DNA from 3 places in the Psychrobacillus sp. FSL K6-2365 genome. Region 2 is predicted to be linked to each of the others. Evidence: a T-box and tRNA genes for the amino acid it is inferred to sense, from the RefSeq annotation. Region 2 holds a T-box; the other regions hold tRNA genes.
The links. The T-box of region 2 lies ahead of MKY29_RS13535 (valine--tRNA ligase). A T-box ahead of a tRNA ligase gene usually reads a tRNA of that ligase, here a tRNA-Val.
Positions count from the first base shown of each region.

Region 1: it has a tRNA-Val gene. The T-box ahead of MKY29_RS13535 (valine--tRNA ligase) is inferred to sense a tRNA for this amino acid. The anticodon was not compared.
Region 3: it has a tRNA-Val gene. The T-box ahead of MKY29_RS13535 (valine--tRNA ligase) is inferred to sense a tRNA for this amino acid. The anticodon was not compared.

Region 1 covers NZ_JBBOOO010000001.1:92,722-99,995, reverse strand. Annotated here, with positions in the region: rRNA gene MKY29_RS00505 (16S ribosomal RNA) at 1-1,067, opposite strand, end outside; tRNA gene MKY29_RS00500 (tRNA-Ala) at 1,204-1,279, opposite strand; tRNA gene MKY29_RS00495 (tRNA-Pro) at 1,293-1,369, opposite strand; tRNA gene MKY29_RS00490 (tRNA-Arg) at 1,375-1,451, opposite strand; tRNA gene MKY29_RS00485 (tRNA-Leu) at 1,467-1,555, opposite strand; tRNA gene MKY29_RS00480 (tRNA-Gly) at 1,571-1,645, opposite strand; tRNA gene MKY29_RS00475 (tRNA-Leu) at 1,663-1,747, opposite strand; tRNA gene MKY29_RS00470 (tRNA-Lys) at 1,772-1,844, opposite strand; tRNA gene MKY29_RS00465 (tRNA-Thr) at 1,851-1,926, opposite strand; tRNA gene MKY29_RS00460 (tRNA-Val) at 1,940-2,015, opposite strand; rRNA gene rrf (5S ribosomal RNA) at 2,040-2,155, opposite strand; rRNA gene MKY29_RS00450 (23S ribosomal RNA) at 2,277-5,205, opposite strand; rRNA gene MKY29_RS00445 (16S ribosomal RNA) at 5,440-6,994, opposite strand.
Region 2 covers NZ_JBBOOO010000001.1:2,710,061-2,717,334, forward strand. Annotated here, with positions in the region: gene MKY29_RS13530 (ATP-grasp domain-containing protein) at 1-96, shown strand, start outside; gene MKY29_RS13535 (valine--tRNA ligase) at 286-2,928, opposite strand; T-box leader at 2,974-3,201, opposite strand; gene MKY29_RS13540 (hypothetical protein) at 3,427-4,023, opposite strand; gene MKY29_RS13545 (5' nucleotidase, NT5C type) at 4,087-4,671, opposite strand; gene ribD (bifunctional diaminohydroxyphosphoribosylaminopyrimidine deaminase/5-amino-6-(5-phosphoribosylamino)uracil reductase RibD) at 4,696-5,787, opposite strand; gene MKY29_RS13555 (GTP cyclohydrolase II) at 5,780-6,538, opposite strand; gene hemL (glutamate-1-semialdehyde 2,1-aminomutase) at 7,017-7,274, opposite strand, start outside.
Region 3 covers NZ_JBBOOO010000001.1:4,112,501-4,119,774, forward strand. Annotated here, with positions in the region: gene MKY29_RS20785 (zf-HC2 domain-containing protein) at 1-25, opposite strand, end outside; gene sigW (RNA polymerase sigma factor SigW) at 43-615, opposite strand; gene rocF (arginase) at 838-1,737, opposite strand; gene MKY29_RS20800 (GNAT family N-acetyltransferase) at 1,808-2,398, opposite strand; tRNA gene MKY29_RS20805 (tRNA-Ala) at 2,507-2,579, opposite strand; tRNA gene MKY29_RS20810 (tRNA-Gln) at 2,605-2,679, opposite strand; tRNA gene MKY29_RS20815 (tRNA-Tyr) at 2,686-2,769, opposite strand; tRNA gene MKY29_RS20820 (tRNA-Val) at 2,790-2,865, opposite strand; tRNA gene MKY29_RS20825 (tRNA-Thr) at 3,024-3,096, opposite strand; tRNA gene MKY29_RS20830 (tRNA-Asn) at 3,110-3,184, opposite strand; rRNA gene rrf (5S ribosomal RNA) at 3,894-4,009, opposite strand; rRNA gene MKY29_RS20840 (23S ribosomal RNA) at 4,195-7,123, opposite strand.

The DNA.
Region 1 (7,274 bases), 2.6 Mb from region 2:
TGCACCACCTGTCACCGCTGTCCCCGAAGGGAAAAGCCTATCTCTAGGCCGGTCAGCGGGATGTCAAGACCTGGTAAGGTTCTTCGCGTTGCTTCGAATTAAACCACATGCTCCACCGCTTGTGCGGGCCCCCGTCAATTCCTTTGAGTTTCAGTCTTGCGACCGTACTCCCCAGGCGGAGTGCTTAATGCGTTAGCTGCAGCACTAAGGGGCGGAAACCCCCTAACACTTAGCACTCATCGTTTACGGCGTGGACTACCAGGGTATCTAATCCTGTTTGCTCCCCACGCTTTCGCGCCTCAGCGTCAGTTACAGACCAGAAAGCCGCCTTCGCCACTGGTGTTCCTCCAAATCTCTACGCATTTCACCGCTACACTTGGAATTCCGCTTTCCTCTTCTGTACTCAAGTCCCCCAGTTTCCAATGACCTTCCACGGTTGAGCCGTGGGATTTCACATCAGACTTAAAGGACCGCCTGCGCGCGCTTTACGCCCAATAATTCCGGACAACGCTTGCCACCTACGTATTACCGCGGCTGCTGGCACGTAGTTAGCCGTGGCTTTCTAATGAGGTACCGTCAAGGTACGAGCAGTTACTCTCGTACTTGTTCTTCCCTCACAACAGAGTTTTACGATCCGAAAACCTTCTTCACTCACGCGGCATTGCTCCATCAGACTTTCGTCCATTGTGGAAGATTCCCTACTGCTGCCTCCCGTAGGAGTCTGGGCCGTGTCTCAGTCCCAGTGTGGCCGATCACCCTCTCAGGTCGGCTACGCATCGTCGCCTTGGTGAGCCGTTACCTCACCAACTAGCTAATGCGCCGCGGGCCCATCCTGTAGTGACAGCGAGATGCCGTCTTTTAACATCTCCCCATGTGAGGAAATGGATTATTCGGTATTAGCCCCGGTTTCCCGGAGTTATCCCAATCTACAGGGCAGGTTGCCCACGTGTTACTCACCCGTCCGCCGCTAAATCAGAAGAAGCAAGCTTCTTCGTCATTCGCTCGACTTGCATGTATTAGGCATGCCGCCAGCGTTCGTCCTGAGCCAGGATCAAACTCTCCATAATAGAGAACTTAAAAAGCTCATTTTGTTTTGCTGGCATCATCATTAAATGATGTCAAAATTGTTTTGCTATCAGACTAACAAAGTTAGTTGATAGGCTGTATGTCTTAACGTTTTGCATGTTCAGTTTTCAATGTTCATGGTGGAGCCTAGCGGGATCGAACCGCTGACCTCCTGCGTGCAAGGCAGGCGCTCTCCCAGCTGAGCTAAGGCCCCAAAAAGTAATAACTGGTCGGGAAGACAGGATTCGAACCTGCGACCCCTTGGTCCCAAACCAAGTGCTCTACCAAGCTGAGCTACTTCCCGTTATATGGTGCGCTCGGCAGGACTCGAACCTGCAACCTCTTGATTCGTAGTCAAGTGCTCTATCCAATTGAGCTACGAGCGCAATATTTCATAAAAGTGGTGCCGAGGACCGGAATCGAACCGGTACGGTAGTCACCTACCGCAGGATTTTAAGTCCTGTGCGTCTGCCAGTTCCGCCACCCCGGCACTTTAATGAATCTTTGGAGCGGAAGACGAGGTTCGAACTCGCGACCCCCACCTTGGCAAGGTGGTGTTCTACCACTGAACTACTTCCGCTCGGTTATTAAATTAAATGGTGCGGGTGAAGGGAGTCGAACCCCCACGCCTTGCGGCGCTAGATCCTAAGTCTAGTGCGTCTGCCAGTTCCGCCACACCCGCATACATAATTCACTTAAAAAGTGATGAGCCATGTAGGATTCGAACCTACGACCCTCTGATTAAAAGTCAGATGCTCTACCAACTGAGCTAATGGCTCTAAAAATGGTGCCGGAGAAAGGACTTGAACCCTCAACCTACTGATTACAAGTCAGTTGCTCTACCAGTTGAGCTACTCCGGCAGGAGTAAATATATGGTGGAGGATGACGGGCTCGAACCGCCGACCCTCTGCTTGTAAGGCAGATGCTCTCCCAGCTGAGCTAATCCTCCATGGGAAATATAATTTTATTACAAGCCCAGCGACGTCCTACTCTCACAGGGGGAGACCCCCAACTACCATCGGCGCTGAAGAGCTTAACTTCCGTGTTCGGTATGGGAACGGGTGTGACCTCTTCGCCATCATCACTAGACTTGAATACTTTTGAAAGACATGCTTTATTATAACAACTCTGTAGAATTTTTCAAGGGTTATTTAATAAAAAATTTATTCTTTCAAAACTGGATAAACGACATTGTTACGTTAAACAAAATTTGGTTAAGTCCTCGATCGATTAGTATTCGTCAGCTGCACGTGTCGCCACGCTTCCACCCCGAACCTATCTACCTCATCGTCTTTGAGGGATCTTACTTACTTGCGTAATGGGAAATCTCATCTTGAGGGGGGCTTCGTGCTTAGATGCTTTCAGCACTTATCCCGTCCACACATAGCTACCCAGCGATGCTCTTGGCAGAACAACTGGTACACCAGCGGTGTGTCCATCCCGGTCCTCTCGTACTAAGGACAGCTCCTCTCAAATTTCCTACGCCCACGACGGATAGGGACCGAACTGTCTCACGACGTTCTGAACCCAGCTCGCGTACCGCTTTAATGGGCGAACAGCCCAACCCTTGGGACCGACTACAGCCCCAGGATGCGATGAGCCGACATCGAGGTGCCAAACCTCCCCGTCGATGTGGACTCTTGGGGGAGATAAGCCTGTTATCCCCGGGGTAGCTTTTATCCGTTGAGCGATGGCCCTTCCATGCGGAACCACCGGATCACTAAGCCCGTCTTTCGACCCTGCTCGACTTGTAGGTCTCGCAGTCAAGCTCCCTTCTGCCTTTACACTCTTCGAATGATTTCCAACCATTCTGAGGGAACCTTTGGGCGCCTCCGTTACACTTTAGGAGGCGACCGCCCCAGTCAAACTACCCGCCTGACACTGTCTCCTACCCGGGTTACGGGTATGGGTTAGAATTTCAATACAACCAGGGCAGTATCCCACCGACGCCTCCTCCGAAGCTGGCGCTCCGGGCTCTAAGGCTCCTGCCTATCCTGTACAAGTTGCACCAAAATTCAATATCAAGCTATAGTAAAGCTCCACGGGGTCTTTCCGTCCTGTCGCGGGTAACCTGCATCTTCACAGGTACTATAATTTCACCGAGTCTCTCGTTGAGACAGTGCCCAGATCGTTACGCCTTTCGTGCGGGTCGGAACTTACCCGACAAGGAATTTCGCTACCTTAGGACCGTTATAGTTACGGCCGCCGTTTACTGGGGCTTCAATTCGCACCTTCGCTTGCGCTAAGCACTCCTCTTAACCTTCCAGCACCGGGCAGGCGTCAGCCCCTATACTTCACCTTACGGTTTTGCAGAGACCTGTGTTTTTGCTAAACAGTCGCCTGGGCCTATTCACTGCGGCTCTTCTAGGCTATGCACCCAAAAGAGCACCCCTTCTCCCGAAGTTACGGGGTCATTTTGCCGAGTTCCTTAACGAGAGTTCTCTCGCTCACCTTAGGATTCTCTCCTCGACTACCTGTGTCGGTTTGCGGTACGGGCACCTATCACCTCGCTAGAGGCTTTTCTTGGCAGTGTGAAATCAGGAACTCCGGACATACGTCCTCGCCATCACAGCTCAATGTTACAGAATGCGGATTTGCCTACATTCACACCTTACTGCTTGGACATGCATAACCAACAGCATGCTTACCCTATCCTTCTGCGTCCCCCCATTACTCAAACGGTGGTTTGGTGGTACAGGAATATCAACCTGTTATCCATCGCCTACGCCTATCGGCCTCGGCTTAGGTCCCGACTAACCCTGAGCGGACGAGCCTTCCTCAGGAAACCTTAGTCATACGGTGGACGGGATTCTCACCCGTCTTTCGCTACTCATACCGGCATTCTCACTTCTAAGCGCTCCACCAGTCCTTCCGGTCTGACTTCAACGCCCTTAGAACGCTCTCCTACCACTGATACCAAAGGTATCAATCCACAGCTTCGGTGATTTGTTTAGCCCCGATACATTTTCGGCGCAGCGTCACTCGACCAGTGAGCTATTACGCACTCTTTAAATGATGGCTGCTTCTAAGCCAACATCCTGGTTGTCTAAGCAACGCCACATCCTTTTCCACTTAACAAATACTTTGGGACCTTAGCTGGTGGTCTGGGCTGTTTCCCTCTTGACTACGGATCTTATCACTCGCAGTCTGACTCCCAAACATAAATCATTGGCATTCGGAGTTTGTCTGAATTCGGTAACCCGGGATGGGCCCCTAGTCCAAACAGTGCTCTACCTCCAAGATTCTAACGTTTGAGGCTAGCCCTAAAGCTATTTCGGAGAGAACCAGCTATCTCCAGGTTCGATTGGAATTTCTCCGCTACCCACACCTCATCCCCGCACTTTTCAACGTGCGTGGGTTCGGACCTCCAGTAAGTGTTACCTTACCTTCATCCTGGACATGGGTAGATCACCTGGTTTCGGGTCTACGACCACATACTCATTCGCCCTATTCAGACTCGCTTTCGCTGCGGCTCCGTCTTCTCAACTTAACCTTGCATGTAATCGTAACTCGCCGGTTCATTCTACAAAAGGCACGCTATCACCCATTAACGGGCTCTAACTACTTGTAGGCACACGGTTTCAGGATCTATTTCACTCCCCTTCCGGGGTGCTTTTCACCTTTCCCTCACGGTACTGGTTCACTATCGGTCACTAGGTAGTATTTAGCCTTGGGAGATGGTCCTCCCGGATTCCGACGGAATTTCACGTGTTCCGCCGTACTCAGGATACACTCAAGAGAGAATGAATTTTGGACTACGGGGCTTTTACCCTATCCTGCGGACCTTTCCAGATCGCTTCGTCTAACTCATTCCTTTGTAACTCTATGTAGAGTGTCCTACAACCCCAAGAGGCAAGCCTCTTGGTTTGGGCTATTCCCGTTTCGCTCGCCGCTACTCAGGGAATCGATTTTTCTTTCTCTTCCTCCAGGTACTTAGATGTTTCAGTTCCCTGGGTGTGTCTCAGATGCGCTATGTATTCACGCAAATGTACTGCTCCATTACGAACAGTGGGTTTCCCCATTCGGAAATCTCCGGATCAAAGCTCACTTACAGCTCCCCGAAGCATATCGGTGTTAGTGCCGTCCTTCGTCGACTCCTAGTGCCAAGGCATTCACCGTGCGCCCTTATTAACTTAACCTAAAAGTTAAAAAGTCTTACACGTTGTGATTACGTAAATAATCACAACAGAATTTCTTGTTGTTTATTGTTTCAATGTCGTTTTATCCAGTTTTCAAAGAACAAAGGTTTGCTCACTTTGCGACGAGTAATCGCAGGAGCAAGAGTTGAATCTTCATATAAAAATGAACATTCAAAACTGAACTGCAAAACGTTAAGATACGAATAAAGATTCGTATTCCGATATTATCCTTAGAAAGGAGGTGATCCAGCCGCACCTTCCGATACGGCTACCTTGTTACGACTTCACCCCAATCATCTGTCCCACCTTCGGCGGCTGGCTCCCGTAAGGGTTACCCCACCGACTTCGGGTGTTACAAACTCTCGTGGTGTGACGGGCGGTGTGTACAAGGCCCGGGAACGTATTCACCGTGGCATGCTGATCCACGATTACTAGCGATTCCGGCTTCATGTAGGCGAGTTGCAGCCTACAATCCGAACTGAGAACGGTTTTATGGGATTTGCTCACCCTCGCGGGGTTGCGACCCTCTGTACCGTCCATTGTAGCACGTGTGTAGCCCAGGTCATAAGGGGCATGATGATTTGACGTCATCCCCACCTTCCTCCGGTTTATCACCGGCAGTCACCTTAGAGTGCCCAACTGAATGCTGGCAACTAAGATCAAGGGTTGCGCTCGTTGCGGGACTTAACCCAACATCTCACGACACGAGCTGACGACAACCATGCACCACCTGTCACCGCTGTCCCCGAAGGGAAAAGCCTATCTCTAGGCCGGTCAGCGGGATGTCAAGACCTGGTAAGGTTCTTCGCGTTGCTTCGAATTAAACCACATGCTCCACCGCTTGTGCGGGCCCCCGTCAATTCCTTTGAGTTTCAGTCTTGCGACCGTACTCCCCAGGCGGAGTGCTTAATGCGTTAGCTGCAGCACTAAGGGGCGGAAACCCCCTAACACTTAGCACTCATCGTTTACGGCGTGGACTACCAGGGTATCTAATCCTGTTTGCTCCCCACGCTTTCGCGCCTCAGCGTCAGTTACAGACCAGAAAGCCGCCTTCGCCACTGGTGTTCCTCCAAATCTCTACGCATTTCACCGCTACACTTGGAATTCCGCTTTCCTCTTCTGTACTCAAGTCCCCCAGTTTCCAATGACCTTCCACGGTTGAGCCGTGGGATTTCACATCAGACTTAAAGGACCGCCTGCGCGCGCTTTACGCCCAATAATTCCGGACAACGCTTGCCACCTACGTATTACCGCGGCTGCTGGCACGTAGTTAGCCGTGGCTTTCTAATGAGGTACCGTCAAGGTACGAGCAGTTACTCTCGTACTTGTTCTTCCCTCACAACAGAGTTTTACGATCCGAAAACCTTCTTCACTCACGCGGCATTGCTCCATCAGACTTTCGTCCATTGTGGAAGATTCCCTACTGCTGCCTCCCGTAGGAGTCTGGGCCGTGTCTCAGTCCCAGTGTGGCCGATCACCCTCTCAGGTCGGCTACGCATCGTCGCCTTGGTGAGCCGTTACCTCACCAACTAGCTAATGCGCCGCGGGCCCATCCTGTAGTGACAGCGAGATGCCGTCTTTTAACATCTCCCCATGTGAGGAAATGGATTATTCGGTATTAGCCCCGGTTTCCCGGAGTTATCCCAATCTACAGGGCAGGTTGCCCACGTGTTACTCACCCGTCCGCCGCTAAATCAGAAGAAGCAAGCTTCTTCGTCATTCGCTCGACTTGCATGTATTAGGCATGCCGCCAGCGTTCGTCCTGAGCCAGGATCAAACTCTCCATAATAGAGAACTTAAAAAGCTCATTTTGTTTTGCTGGCATCATCATTAAATGATGTCAAAATTGTTTTGCTATCAGACTAACAAAGTTAGTTGATAGGCTGTATGTCTTAACGTTTTGCATGTTCAGTTTTCAATGTTCAGTTCGTTATGTCGTTTTGGCGACTTTAATATCATATCAAATCTCGATATCGTTGTCAACAACTTTTTTTATTTGTTTTTCGTGTAAGTCACTAATGAAAATGACAACTTGATAACTATACCACCTGTAAATAGTTATGGCAAGT
Region 2 (7,274 bases):
AGGTCCTATTTTGAAACTACTAAGCAAAATATTGCAGAACCTATTATGGAATATATCAATAATAAACTTACAAAAAATGAGAGAGACGAGATTTAAATCGTCCTCTCTTTTTTGGCATATGATAAGAATCACTAGAATGTTTCCGAGAATCACTCGAATGTAGAGAAAAATCACTAGAATACAAATGAGAATCGCTAGAATGAAATGAAGAATCACTAGAATCTGAAGAAACTTTTCACCATATAAATAAGCGCACACTCAGATTAACGAGTGTGCGCTCCATTCTTATAGACTATTCAATTCTTCCATACGCTTCAACACAGCAGCGTGTTTTTCTAGATAGTCCGCTTCTTTTGCACGTTCCTCTGCAACTACTGCTTCAGGTGCTTTTGAAACGAAGCGCTCATTAGAAAGTTTTCCTTGTACTAACTTTACTTCTTTTGCCCATTTCTCTAACTCTTTTGTTAAGCGAGCTTTCTCAGCATCTATATCAATTAATCCCTGTAATGGTAGGTATAAAACCGCTCCTGTAACTACAGCAGACATGGACTGATTTGGAGCTTCTAAATCTAATCCAATTACAAGTGGTTCTGGATTACAGAAGCGTTCTAAATACTTAGCATTTGCTTCTAACACTGCTAATGTATTTGCATCCTTCGCTGATACATATAATGGTACTTTCTTGCTCATTGGTGTTTGTACTTCCGAACGAATATTACGAACGGAGCGTATAATTTCAGAAAGTAATTTCATATTATCCGCTTCTTCTTTATTGGAAAGTGCCTCATTTACAGTCGGCCAAGCAGCAACTGTAATCGATTCCCCTTCATGCGGAAGGTTTTGCCAGATTTCCTCTGTGATGAATGGCATAAATGGGTGTAACAAACGCATAGTATTGTCTAAAACATAAGCTAGCACAGAGCGCGTCATATTTTTTGCTGCTTCATCTTCACCGTTTAGGGGAAGTTTTGCCATTTCGATATACCAGTCGCAGAAATCATCCCAAATGAAGTTATAAAGTGCACGACCAACTTCACCGAATTCGTAGCGCTCCGAAAGTCTTGTTACTTGCTCAATCGTTTCATTTAAACGTGTAAGAATCCATGCATCCGCAACCGATTTTTTACCATCTAAATTGATTTCTTCGAATTTCAAGCCATCCATATTCATTAATGCAAAACGAGATGCATTCCAAATTTTGTTAGCAAAGTTCCATACTGCCTCTACTTTTTCTGTAGAGTAACGTAAATCCTGCCCAGGAGATGATCCAGTACTTAGGAAGTAACGAAGTGAATCAGCACCATATTGATCAATAACATCCATTGGATCGATGCCGTTCCCAAGAGATTTCGACATTTTACTTCCATCTTCTGCACGAACTAGACCATGGATTAATACATCATCAAATGGACGAGTACCGGTAAATTCTATACCTTGGAAAATCATACGAGAAACCCAGAAGAATATAATATCATAACCAGTTACAAGTGCATTCGTAGGATAATACTTTTTGAACTCTTCGTTTTCAGCATCTGGCCAGCCTAATGTAGAAAGTGGCCATAATGCAGAGGAGAACCAAGTATCTAATACATCGTTGTCTTGATTCCAGTTTTCCGCATCTGCAGGAGCTTCATGACCAACATATACTTCTCCAGTTTCTTTGTGATACCAAGCAGGAATACGATGTCCCCACCATAGTTGGCGTGAAATACACCAGTCATGAATATTTTCCATCCAACGTAGGTAAGTTTTTTCAAAACGGTCCGGAACAAAATTCACTTTTCCTTCTGCTTCTTGAAGTTTAATAGCTTCTTTAGCAAGTGGTTGCATTTTTACGAACCATTGTGTAGATAGATAAGGCTCAACTACTGCTCCACTACGCTCAGAATGTCCTACTGAATGTGCATGCTCTTCAATTTTGAATAGGATACCTGCATCTTGTAAATCTTTTACGATTTGTTTACGGCATTCAAAACGATCCATACCATCATAAGATGCAGCGTTTTTATTCATCGTTCCATCTTCATTCATCACTAAAATACGTTGTAAGTTATGACGGTTTCCTATTTCAAAGTCATTCGGGTCATGTGCAGGTGTAATTTTAACTGCTCCACTACCAAACTCCATATCTACATAATCATCTCCTACAATCGGGATCTCGCGACCGATAATCGGAAGTTTTACTGTTTTTCCGATTAAATGCTTGTAACGATCATCCTCTGGATGAACTGCAACTGCCGTATCACCTAACATTGTTTCTGGTCTTGTAGTCGCAACATCTATGGATCCAGTACCATCTGTAAGTGGGTAATGCATATGATAGAATGCACCCTGTACATCCTTGTGAATTACTTCGATATCAGATAGCGCTGTTTTTGTAGCTGGGTCCCAGTTGATAATATATTCGCCACGGTAGATTAATCCTTTGTTATACAGCTTTACGAATACTTCTTTTACTGCATTTGATAATCCTTCGTCTAATGTGAAGCGTTCACGTGAATAATCCAAGCCAAGTCCTAGTTTTGCCCATTGTGTACGGATATGACCAGCATATTCTTCTTTCCACTTCCATGTTTCTTCTACAAATTTTTCACGACCTAAATCATATCTTGTAATATTTTCAGAACGCAGCTTTTCTTCCACTTTTGCTTGTGTTGCGATACCTGCATGGTCCATACCTGGTAACCATAGTGCATCATACCCTTGCATACGTTTCATGCGAACAATAATATCTTGTAATGTAGTATCCCACGCATGACCTAAATGTAATTTACCCGTTACATTTGGTGGTGGGATTACGATCGTATAAGGTTCTTTATCGCTTTCTGGATGAGCTTCGAAGTATTTCCCTTCAAGCCACCAATCATAGCGACCTTTTTCAATCGACTGCGGATCATACTTTGTGGACATCGTTGTCTCGTTTGTCATTGTCTGTTCCTCCTAAAAAAGAATATAAAAAAACTCCTATCGTCATTAAAGGACGAAGGAGTTTGTTCGCGGTACCACCTTTATTCGCGAATGCTAATAAAACGCATCACGCTCTCAATTCGATAACGGCTTCAAACCGGCATTTGCTACTCTAGGTTCACAAATACTGCTCGTGGGCTACCTTCAAATGGTGGTTGACAGAAACATTTCAGCAAATTGTTTCCTTTCTTTTGAAAACCAAATCATTTTACTCTTCCCATTCATTGCATCACTATTTACGTTGTTCCTATTGTAAAGGATTTTATTATATGTCGTCAAGTCTAGTATGGTGAAAGGAGAAATACATTGAGAAAAGGTTATAATCCGTATTTGTTGCCTGATTGGTTACGTAAAACACGTTTCTACTGTAAGCATATTAGTATCCCTATTTGTGGATTTCAATTAATACGAGTGCTAATTGTTCCCACCACTTGGGATATCATATTACTGGTCCTATTACTATTCGTCTGCTTTTTGTTTTACAAAAATATTATTTGATGGGAATGAGAGCTTAGAATATCCATCATCTAAATCTAATATAAATTGAAGTTCAAATTCATCGCCTTGAGGATTTTTTACTTCCATTGGCTCAGCAGGATTTGGACTTTCTGCTTCTACAAGAGGTGTAACTGGTGTAGGTTCTGGTTCCGGAGCTTCCTCATATTCACAATGTACTGTCCACCCAACTTCAATAGCCATCTGTTGAGTAGGTTTCGAGTTAATATGGTTCACATGAACTGTTGGCTTGGAACCTTCTTTTAACTTGTCTTTACCAATTTCAATACTCATTGGTACAGCATATTCAAAATAGCCAACCTCACCTTGCAAATCAAGATCCTCAATTTCTGTGAATTCACTAGTAGCATGATGCTCCTCTTCACCTTCCTCGAACTTAACGTGGCAAGTGATGTGATATATACCAACTACTTGGATAAAATCTTCCTTCTCTGCGATTTCACACTGAGGAGTTACTGCCACATTTTTAATTTCCTTTGGAACCCCAAAGCTTTGGGGAAATCGAAATTGCTCTTTTACATCCCATGTTCTTGTTGCCATAAGTCATCCTCCTTCTATAGGACAACTTATGAAAGGAACAAAAGGGTTAGAACATATTTCACTCTAGAATTGCTTTTTGTCGTTGTTTTCTTCAACAATTCGCTTTAGTTCAAGCCAATTTGTAAGCCTAGGAATAGTAAGATGTTGGTTATACGATTGTGTTTTAACATAAACTTTTAATGTATCATCTGTCAAAGTATTTAATACGTCTGGCTTATCATCGAAATAATAATCCAACTGTAAGTCTCGAATAATATTCACTTTAGCTTGATCCTTCATGCCACAATAAAAGCGTTCCTCAACGACAGGAAAACCCTGTTCAGCTAGCCATTTCATCGTTCTTTCCCGATGTTCTGCCGGTCTAGCTGTTATATAATAAACCTCATGTCCTTGTTCTTGTAGTGCTACTAGAGTTTCTACAGCATCAGGATAAGTAGGACAATTCGTGTAATATATTTGTTCCAATGTTTCATTCCACATTTTCGAACCTGCTTCATCGGACATTCCAAATAACTCATGTATTTCTACTCTGTTTAGCGCATGAAATTTATCTAACTGCACCTGTTGTCCTAACTTTTCGTTGTAAATATGAAAAGCATGTTCTCTTAAATTGATCAATGTATCATCTATATCAAATCCAAATTTCATATAATATCCCTCATTCATTACACCTTATTCATAAGTTGGATAACCAACAAACTTAAAGTCTTTCCCTATTTTTTGAATATCCGTATCAACAAGCTCTACCGCATCACTCATCAGGTCAAAGCCAGTACCCTCCATAAATGTTGGAGCATTTTTACCACCAATTAGCTTAGGTGCAATATAAATAACAGCTTTATCTATTAATTTATTTTCTAAAAATGCTGCATTTATCGTCCCACCACCTTCGATTAATAAAGAGGATATAGATTTTTCGCCTAATAATTGAACGACCTCTTGTACATTGACATGATTAAGTCCAGTAGTATGGAAAATTTGAACTCCCTGATTGGCAAGCTTTTCTTTTTTATCATTATCATAATTAGCACTTGTGAAAATCCATGTTTCAGCTAACTGATCGGTAACTAGCTTTGCATCTAATGGAATTTTCAACGATGAATCAAGAACTATTCGAATAGGATTGCGACCATTTTCAATACGAGTAGTTAGTTCGGGGTTATCCTCAATTACTGTATTAACACCAACTAAAATAGCTAAATGCTCGTTTCGAAGATGATGAACATCCTCTCGTGCATCTGCAGACGTAATCCATTTACTATGTGCAGTATGAGAAGCAATTTTACCATCTAAAGTAATCCCCGATTTTAAAGTGACAAAAGGCTTTTCAGTTACGATAAATTTATTGAATACTTCATTCATTCTTTTAGAAGTTTCTTCCTGAATACCTGAGATTACTTTAATTCCAGCATCTTCTAAAATTTTCACTCCTCGACCAGATACTAGTGGATTCGGATCTAGTGTGGCAATGACAACCTTTTCTATTCCAGCATCTACAATCGCTTCTGCACATGGACCTGTTCTTCCGTGATGCGAGCAGGGTTCAAGTGTGACATAAATAGTAGCACCCTTCGCATGCTCCCCTGCCATCCTGATTGCATGAATTTCCGCATGTGGCTCTCCTGGTTTCATATGTGCACCAATACCAACAATGCGGTTGTTATTGACGATAACTGCTCCTACTAATGGATTAGGATCAGTTTGTCCTTTCATAGCTCTAGCATTTTGCAGTGCAATATCCATATAAAATGCATGACTAGTCATTTTGAAAAGTCCCTTCTTCCTCCATATGACCAGAGCGATTTATTTTCGTGTGTAAATATTTCTCGTTGTATTCCGAAACGTCTCCCCATAATGGTGTACGCCCCTCTATTGCTAAGCCTGCATCCTTTAAAGCATTAACTTTCTTTGGATTATTCGTTATTAATGTAACTGGTTTCGTGCGCAATACTTTTAACACCTCGATAGCATCGCTATAATTTCTAGAATCATCTACAAAACCAAGTTTTTCATTTGCCTCTACAGTATCTGAACCATTTTCTTGTAGAATATAGGCCATTGCTTTACTAAATAGACCAATTCCTCTACCTTCGTGGTTTGCTAAATAGAATAATGCGCCAGCTCCGTTATTCACAATCATTTGCATAGACTGTTTTAGTTGGAAGCCACAATCACAACGCTTACTGCCAAAAATATCACCCGTGTGACAAATAGAGTGCATACGGATTAGTGACTGCTCCGCCTCTTTAAAATCTCCGTATACTAACACACTGGACTGTTGGTATTCAGCTAAGTTAGAGGAAGATAAATTATTTATAATTTGTTTGATGTCTTCTGTGTATTCATCACTATTTAACCAGCTATACCATTGAAATATAACTGTATTTCCATTTAAATTTACTGGAAGACGTATTGGTCCGACTAGATAAATTGAACTTTCGTCGGTTTTAATTACTTGGATTTTATCTTTCAATACATTCACTACATCATTTGATATTTCTTTCACATTTTGCATTCTAAATCCTCATTTCTCTAAAACATAATAGTATCTCTATATTATTCTGATTAGATTACTTTTCGTAAGTAATTATATTTTAGTAATCTTTTTATGTCAATTATCTTAGACTAAAAGAGCCCTGCAACTAATGCAAGGCTCCGATTTCTATTTAGTTGAGTCAATTTCATAATTACTTGTTTCATTTAAAAATACGAATGTTTACTTAATATCGCAATATGTTATTCGTTTTTTAAAAGCGATCCCGTTGATTGGAGTGGCAGGCGGCGACTCCAGCGGGAACAGCGCGAGCTGAAAGCCCCGCAGGAAAGACATTGGTCGAACTTTGTTTGACCAATGTCTTTGCGACGAGTAACCGCAGGAGCATATGTTTTCGTAGTGACGAGGATATTGAAGCCGTGCCCGCGGAAAGCGTCCGCCTAGAGCGGAAATCAGCGTTGTTCGGATTTAACTATATAATATTCTTTATGAAATTGATTTAGTTGTTAGATAATTTTTCGAAAACTGTATGGAACGCTTGAATTGTTTTCTCTATATGTTCAACGGTATGGGCACTTGAAAGGAATAATCCTTCAAACTGAGAGGGTGGTAAATAAATCCCTTCCTCTGCCATAAGTCGGAAATACTTAGCGAATAATTCTAAATCAGACGTTTTTGCTGTATCGAAGTTAATCACATCTTCATTTGTTAAGAAGAAACCAATCATTGAACCAGCACGGTTCACTGTATGTGGAAT
Region 3 (7,274 bases), 1.4 Mb from region 2:
CAATTCGTTCTGGACATGCATTCATCTTGATTCCCTCCTATTTTAGATATGAGGCTGTCTGCTTAGCTGTTTTCTAAGCGCTTCTCGTCCTCTATGAATTCTTGTTTTAACTGTTCCAAGTGGCAGATCTAATATCTCACTTATTTCTTGCAGAGATAATTCTTCCATATATTTTAATACGATAGCGGATCTATATTTATCAGGAAGTCTACTAATTTCATACTGTATTCGGTCCTGTAGTTCCAGCTTCATGAGTTCTTCTTCAGGAAGTTCATCAGACGTTGCTATTTGTGAGTACATATCAAGACCTTCTGTACCTCTTACTTCAGCGTCCAAGTAGTAGTCCGGCTTCTTTTTCCGAATACGATCAATACATAAGTTTGTCGCAATTCTATACAGCCAAGTTGAAAATTTTCTTTTTTGATCAAACGTATGAATATTAATAAAAGCACGGACAAATGCCTCTTGAGCTATATCCTCTGCCTCGTGACGGTTACCAAGCATCCTATAACATACTTGATATAACCTATGCTGATACAGGTCGACAATCTCCGCGAATGCGTCTTTATCGCCTTTTAATATCTGTTTTATTCGTTTGTTCACTAACGCATCCATCGTGTATTTCGCCCCCGCTCCATGCGGCTGTCTTACCTATACGTATGAAGGTATCAACAGGTTTCATTTTTTTTGTATATCTTAATATTATCAAACATTTCCATCTTTGTGTGGATTTTCAAAAAGAAAAAAGCAGACTAGATGTCCGCTTTTTCTTATCAGAGATATACCTTACTTGTTTTAACTTTCTATTTTGAGCACTATTAATTACAAAAAAAATTTTTAGACAAGACTTTCCCCTAATAGTGAACCCATTAATCCAACCGCTACATCAGCCGTTTTATTTTTTTCATCGAGAATTGGATTTACTTCTACGAATTCAGCTGAAGTAACCATCTCTGAAGCATATAGCATTTCCATCGCTAAATGACTTTCTCTGTATGTAATACCTCCAGCTACTGGAGTTCCTACCCCAGGTGTATATAAAGGATCTAAACCATCTAAATCGAGTGAAAGGTGAACCCCATCAACTTTACGATCCTTGAAATACTGAATTGTTTGAGTCATTACTTCCGACATTCCAAGCTTGTCAATTTCATGCATAGAGAATACTTTAATCCCTTTTTCTTTAATAAGATCTCGTTCTCCCGGATCAACCGAACGAGCACCAATAATCACGACATTCTCTGGTTTAATCTTCGGAGCAAAATCTCGAATATTCACAAGCGCTTCATGACCTAAGCCAATACTTACAGCAAGTGGCATCCCATGGATATTTCCAGAAGGCGATGTTTCAGCTGTATTTAAATCGGCATGAGCATCATACCAAATGACTCCTAGGTTGTCATAACGATCTGCTAACCCTGCAAGTGTTCCTATAGCAATACTATGATCACCACCAAGTACTATCGGAAAATTACCTTCTCCAATAATATCATGAACTTTATTAGCAAGTATTGTATTCGCTGCAACTACTTCTTCTAGATTACGTAATTTCGTGTTTTGAGATGTCTCTCTTCTTCCAATCGCAATATCCCCAACATCATCTACGGAGTGCCCAAGCTCTTGAAGTCTTTCTACTACACCCGCATATCGTATTGCACTTGGTCCCATATCGACGCCTCGTCTATTTTGACCCAGGTCCATTGGAACCCCTATAATTGAAATGTTTAATTTACTCATTATTTTATACCCCCTTAAGTTGTTACTCCCATTGTAAATGCTAAAGGGTGTTTGGCTCAACCAAGCATAATTACGAATATTTATTCATTAATTGAACAAGCTTGTATTTCACTTCCGACCATTCACTTTCAATAATAGAGTATACAACCGCATTTCGAACAGACCCGTTAGATCGTATTCGTTCATTACGCAGTATACCCTCTTTTACGCCGCCAATTCGTTCGATTGCCCGTTGAGAGGATAGATTTAATTCATCTGTTTTAAACTGAACTCGACTCATACCCATTTGCTCAAAGCAATACTTTAACAACATATACTTGCAGGTTGTATTTACATGTGTACGCTGATATTGTTTTCCATAGAAAGTAGAACCTATCTCGCAACTATTATTCGACTGATCCATCGCATAAATACGAGTGGTCCCCATAATTTCTTTTGTGTTTGTATTTTCAACTACAAATGCCAAAGCAGTGCTATCCACATTCATTTGATGAATACCAGCATACAACCACTTTTCTAGCTGTTCTTTGCTTTCAATCCTATTTAACATAAATTCAAATATCTCTGGTTCATAAAGTTCCCACAATAGTTCACAATCTGAAACTAGAAGCGGGCGTAAAGTCACATCCCCATAGATTAATGTCTCAGTCAAATCGTACACCTCACTTTTTTATTTCATCATAAAGGAAACTACTCTATTTTGAAAAGCATTTTTTATACAAAAAAACTCTTTCAACTTTTGATTGAAAGAGTTTAACTATACTATTTATGGAGCCTAGCGGGATCGAACCGCTGACCTCCTGCGTGCAAGGCAGGCGCTCTCCCAGCTGAGCTAAGGCCCCATGCTATTTGAAATTTAAAAACGATTGGCTGGGGTACCTGGATTCGAACCAGGGCATGATGGAATCAAAATCCATTGCCTTACCGCTTGGCTATACCCCAATAAACTGGTGGAGGGGGGCGGATTCGAACCGCCGAACCCTAAGGAGCGGATTTACAGTCCGCCGCGTTTAGCCACTTCGCTACCCCTCCAAAGCTACGTATAAATATAATGGTGGAGGATGACGGGCTCGAACCGCCGACCCTCTGCTTGTAAGGCAGATGCTCTCCCAGCTGAGCTAATCCTCCTGGGTTTTATGAATGCTGGTACAGTATAGCTTTCCATCTCGAACTACTATTATTCATTCAAGTGAAACTATTCCTCATTTATGTAAAAACCAGACAAGAACTATAATATCATATATCTGACATTAAGACAAGTTTTTTCCTTAAATAATTTGTAGTGAAGCTTCCAACCGGATTTGAACCGGTGACCTCTTCCTTACCATGGAAGCACTCTACCTACTGAGCTATGGAAGCAAAGACAAAAAAATGGCTCCGAAGGTAGGACTCGAACCTACGACCGATCGATTAACAGTCGATTGCTCTACCACTGAGCTACTTCGGAACGTATACCTATTTAAAGTACAAATATAATTATAGCAACTCTTCTTAAAAATTCAAGTCTGTATTTGAAGAATTGAAAAAAAGTATTCTTTTTAATTTTGTACTCTTTCCTATGTATGTAAGCACTCTACTAATGTGATGAGAAATAAGTGCCTTGGTGAACAGTTTAGGAATTAACAACGATCTTATCATAGCGTAATTATGATAAATACTCTATATAATACCTATGAGTCGGCAGATTTCTTCGTCAGCCGCATTCGTTCAATTCTCGCGTATGTTATACGCTCCGAGTCTCTCTCGTTTGCTTCCTCGAACTCTTTGCCCCTCTACTTTCTCGCATACTTTTTTATAGAGAAAGACTGCCTACGGCTTATTTATACAAAAAAAGCCGCTACCAATTTCTCGGTAACGACTTTTTCTTTGGTGCCCAGCGACGTCCTACTCTCACAGGGGGAGACCCCCAACTACCAGCGGCGCAAGAGCTTAACTTCCGTGTTCGGGCTGCGAAAGCAGATGGTCGGCAGATTTCTTCGTCAGCCGCTCTCGTTCAATTCTCGCGTATGTTATACGCTCCGAGTCTCTCTCGTTTGCTTCCTCGAACTCTTTGCCCCTCTACTTTCTCGCATACTTTTTTATAGAGAAAGACTGCCTACGGCTTATTTATACAAAAAAAGCCGCTACCAATTTCTCGGTAACGACTTTTTCTTGGTGCCCAGCGACGTCCTACTCTCACAGGGGGAGACCCCCAACTACCATCGGCGCTGAAGAGCTTAACTTCCGTGTTCGGTATGGGAACGGGTGTGACCTCTTCGCCATCATCACTAGACTCATTCGGCTTTCAATATACGGCGCATTGCGTTGTCAACTTCATTCGATCTGTCAGTCACGTACGTTAGTACGTTCCTTCTTTCTCTCACTTGTTTCCTAGCACTGCTTGTATCTTGAAACCCTCATATATAGAGTGTTTGTTCACTCAAAACTGGATAAACGACATTGTTACGTTAAACAAATTTGGTTAAGTCCTCGATCGATTAGTATTCGTCAGCTGCACGTGTCGCCACGCTTCCACCCCGAACCTATCTACCTCATCGTCTTTGAGGGATCTTACTTACTTGCGTAATGGGAAATCTCATCTTGAGGGGGGCTTCGTGCTTAGATGCTTTCAGCACTTATCCCGTCCACACATAGCTACCCAGCGATGCTCTTGGCAGAACAACTGGTACACCAGCGGTGTGTCCATCCCGGTCCTCTCGTACTAAGGACAGCTCCTCTCAAATTTCCTACGCCCACGACGGATAGGGACCGAACTGTCTCACGACGTTCTGAACCCAGCTCGCGTACCGCTTTAATGGGCGAACAGCCCAACCCTTGGGACCGACTACAGCCCCAGGATGCGATGAGCCGACATCGAGGTGCCAAACCTCCCCGTCGATGTGGACTCTTGGGGGAGATAAGCCTGTTATCCCCGGGGTAGCTTTTATCCGTTGAGCGATGGCCCTTCCATGCGGAACCACCGGATCACTAAGCCCGTCTTTCGACCCTGCTCGACTTGTAGGTCTCGCAGTCAAGCTCCCTTCTGCCTTTACACTCTTCGAATGATTTCCAACCATTCTGAGGGAACCTTTGGGCGCCTCCGTTACACTTTAGGAGGCGACCGCCCCAGTCAAACTACCCGCCTGACACTGTCTCCTACCCGGGTTACGGGTATGGGTTAGAATTTCAATACAACCAGGGCAGTATCCCACCGACGCCTCCTCCGAAGCTGGCGCTCCGGGCTCTAAGGCTCCTGCCTATCCTGTACAAGTTGCACCAAAATTCAATATCAAGCTATAGTAAAGCTCCACGGGGTCTTTCCGTCCTGTCGCGGGTAACCTGCATCTTCACAGGTACTATAATTTCACCGAGTCTCTCGTTGAGACAGTGCCCAGATCGTTACGCCTTTCGTGCGGGTCGGAACTTACCCGACAAGGAATTTCGCTACCTTAGGACCGTTATAGTTACGGCCGCCGTTTACTGGGGCTTCAATTCGCACCTTCGCTTGCGCTAAGCACTCCTCTTAACCTTCCAGCACCGGGCAGGCGTCAGCCCCTATACTTCACCTTACGGTTTTGCAGAGACCTGTGTTTTTGCTAAACAGTCGCCTGGGCCTATTCACTGCGGCTCTTCTAGGCTATGCACCCAAAAGAGCACCCCTTCTCCCGAAGTTACGGGGTCATTTTGCCGAGTTCCTTAACGAGAGTTCTCTCGCTCACCTTAGGATTCTCTCCTCGACTACCTGTGTCGGTTTGCGGTACGGGCACCTATCACCTCGCTAGAGGCTTTTCTTGGCAGTGTGAAATCAGGAACTCCGGACATACGTCCTCGCCATCACAGCTCAATGTTACAGAATGCGGATTTGCCTACATTCACACCTTACTGCTTGGACATGCATAACCAACAGCATGCTTACCCTATCCTTCTGCGTCCCCCCATTACTCAAACGGTGGTTTGGTGGTACAGGAATATCAACCTGTTATCCATCGCCTACGCCTATCGGCCTCGGCTTAGGTCCCGACTAACCCTGAGCGGACGAGCCTTCCTCAGGAAACCTTAGTCATACGGTGGACGGGATTCTCACCCGTCTTTCGCTACTCATACCGGCATTCTCACTTCTAAGCGCTCCACCAGTCCTTCCGGTCTGACTTCAACGCCCTTAGAACGCTCTCCTACCACTGATACCAAAGGTATCAATCCACAGCTTCGGTGATTTGTTTAGCCCCGATACATTTTCGGCGCAGCGTCACTCGACCAGTGAGCTATTACGCACTCTTTAAATGATGGCTGCTTCTAAGCCAACATCCTGGTTGTCTAAGCAACGCCACATCCTTTTCCACTTAACAAATACTTTGGGACCTTAGCTGGTGGTCTGGGCTGTTTCCCTCTTGACTACGGATCTTATCACTCGCAGTCTGACTCCCAAACATAAATCATTGGCATTCGGAGTTTGTCTGAATTCGGTAACCCGGGATGGGCCCCTAGTCCAAACAGTGCTCTACCTCCAAGATTCTAACGTTTGAGGCTAGCCCTAAAGCTATTTCGGAGAGAACCAGCTATCTCCAGGTTCGATTGGAATTTCTCCGCTACCCACACCTCATCCCCGCACTTTTCAACGTGCGTGGGTTCGGACCTCCAGTAAGTGTTACCTTACCTTCATCCTGGACATGGGTAGATCACCTGGTTTCGGGTCTACGACCACATACTCATTCGCCCTATTCAGACTCGCTTTCGCTGCGGCTCCGTCTTCTCAACTTAACCTTGCATGTAATCGTAACTCGCCGGTTCATTCTACAAAAGGCACGCTATCACCCATTAACGGGCTCTAACTACTTGTAGGCACACGGTTTCAGGATCTATTTCACTCCCCTTCCGGGGTGCTTTTCACCTTTCCCTCACGGTACTGGTTCACTATCGGTCACTAGGTAGTATTTAGCCTTGGGAGATGGTCCTCCCGGATTCCGACGGAATTTCACGTGTTCCGCCGTACTCAGGATACACTCAAGAGAGAATGAATTTTGGACTACGGGGCTTTTACCCTATCCTGCGGACCTTTCCAGATCGCTTCGTCTAACTCATTCCTTTGTAACTCTATGTAGAGTGTCCTACAACCCCAAGAGGCAAGCCTCTTGGTTTGGGCTATTCCCGTTTCGCTCGCCGCTACTCAGGGAATCGATTTTTCTTTCTCTTCCTCCAGGTACTTAGATGTTTCAGTTCCCTGGGTGTGTCTCAGATGCGCTATGTATTCACGCAAATGTACTGCTCCATTACGAACAGTGGGTTTCCCCATTCGGAAATCTCCGGATCAAAGCTCACTTACAGCTCCCCGAAGCATATCGGTGTTAGTGCCGTCCTTCGTCGACTCCTAGTGCCAAGGCATTCACCGTGCGCCCTTATTAACTTAACCTAAAAGTTAAAAAGTCTTACACGTCATGATTACGTAAGTAATCACAACAGAATTTCTTGTTGTTTATTGTTTCAATGTCGTTTTATCCAGTTTTCAAAGAACAAAGGTTTGCTCACTTTGCGACGATTAATCGCAGGAGCAAGAGATGAAT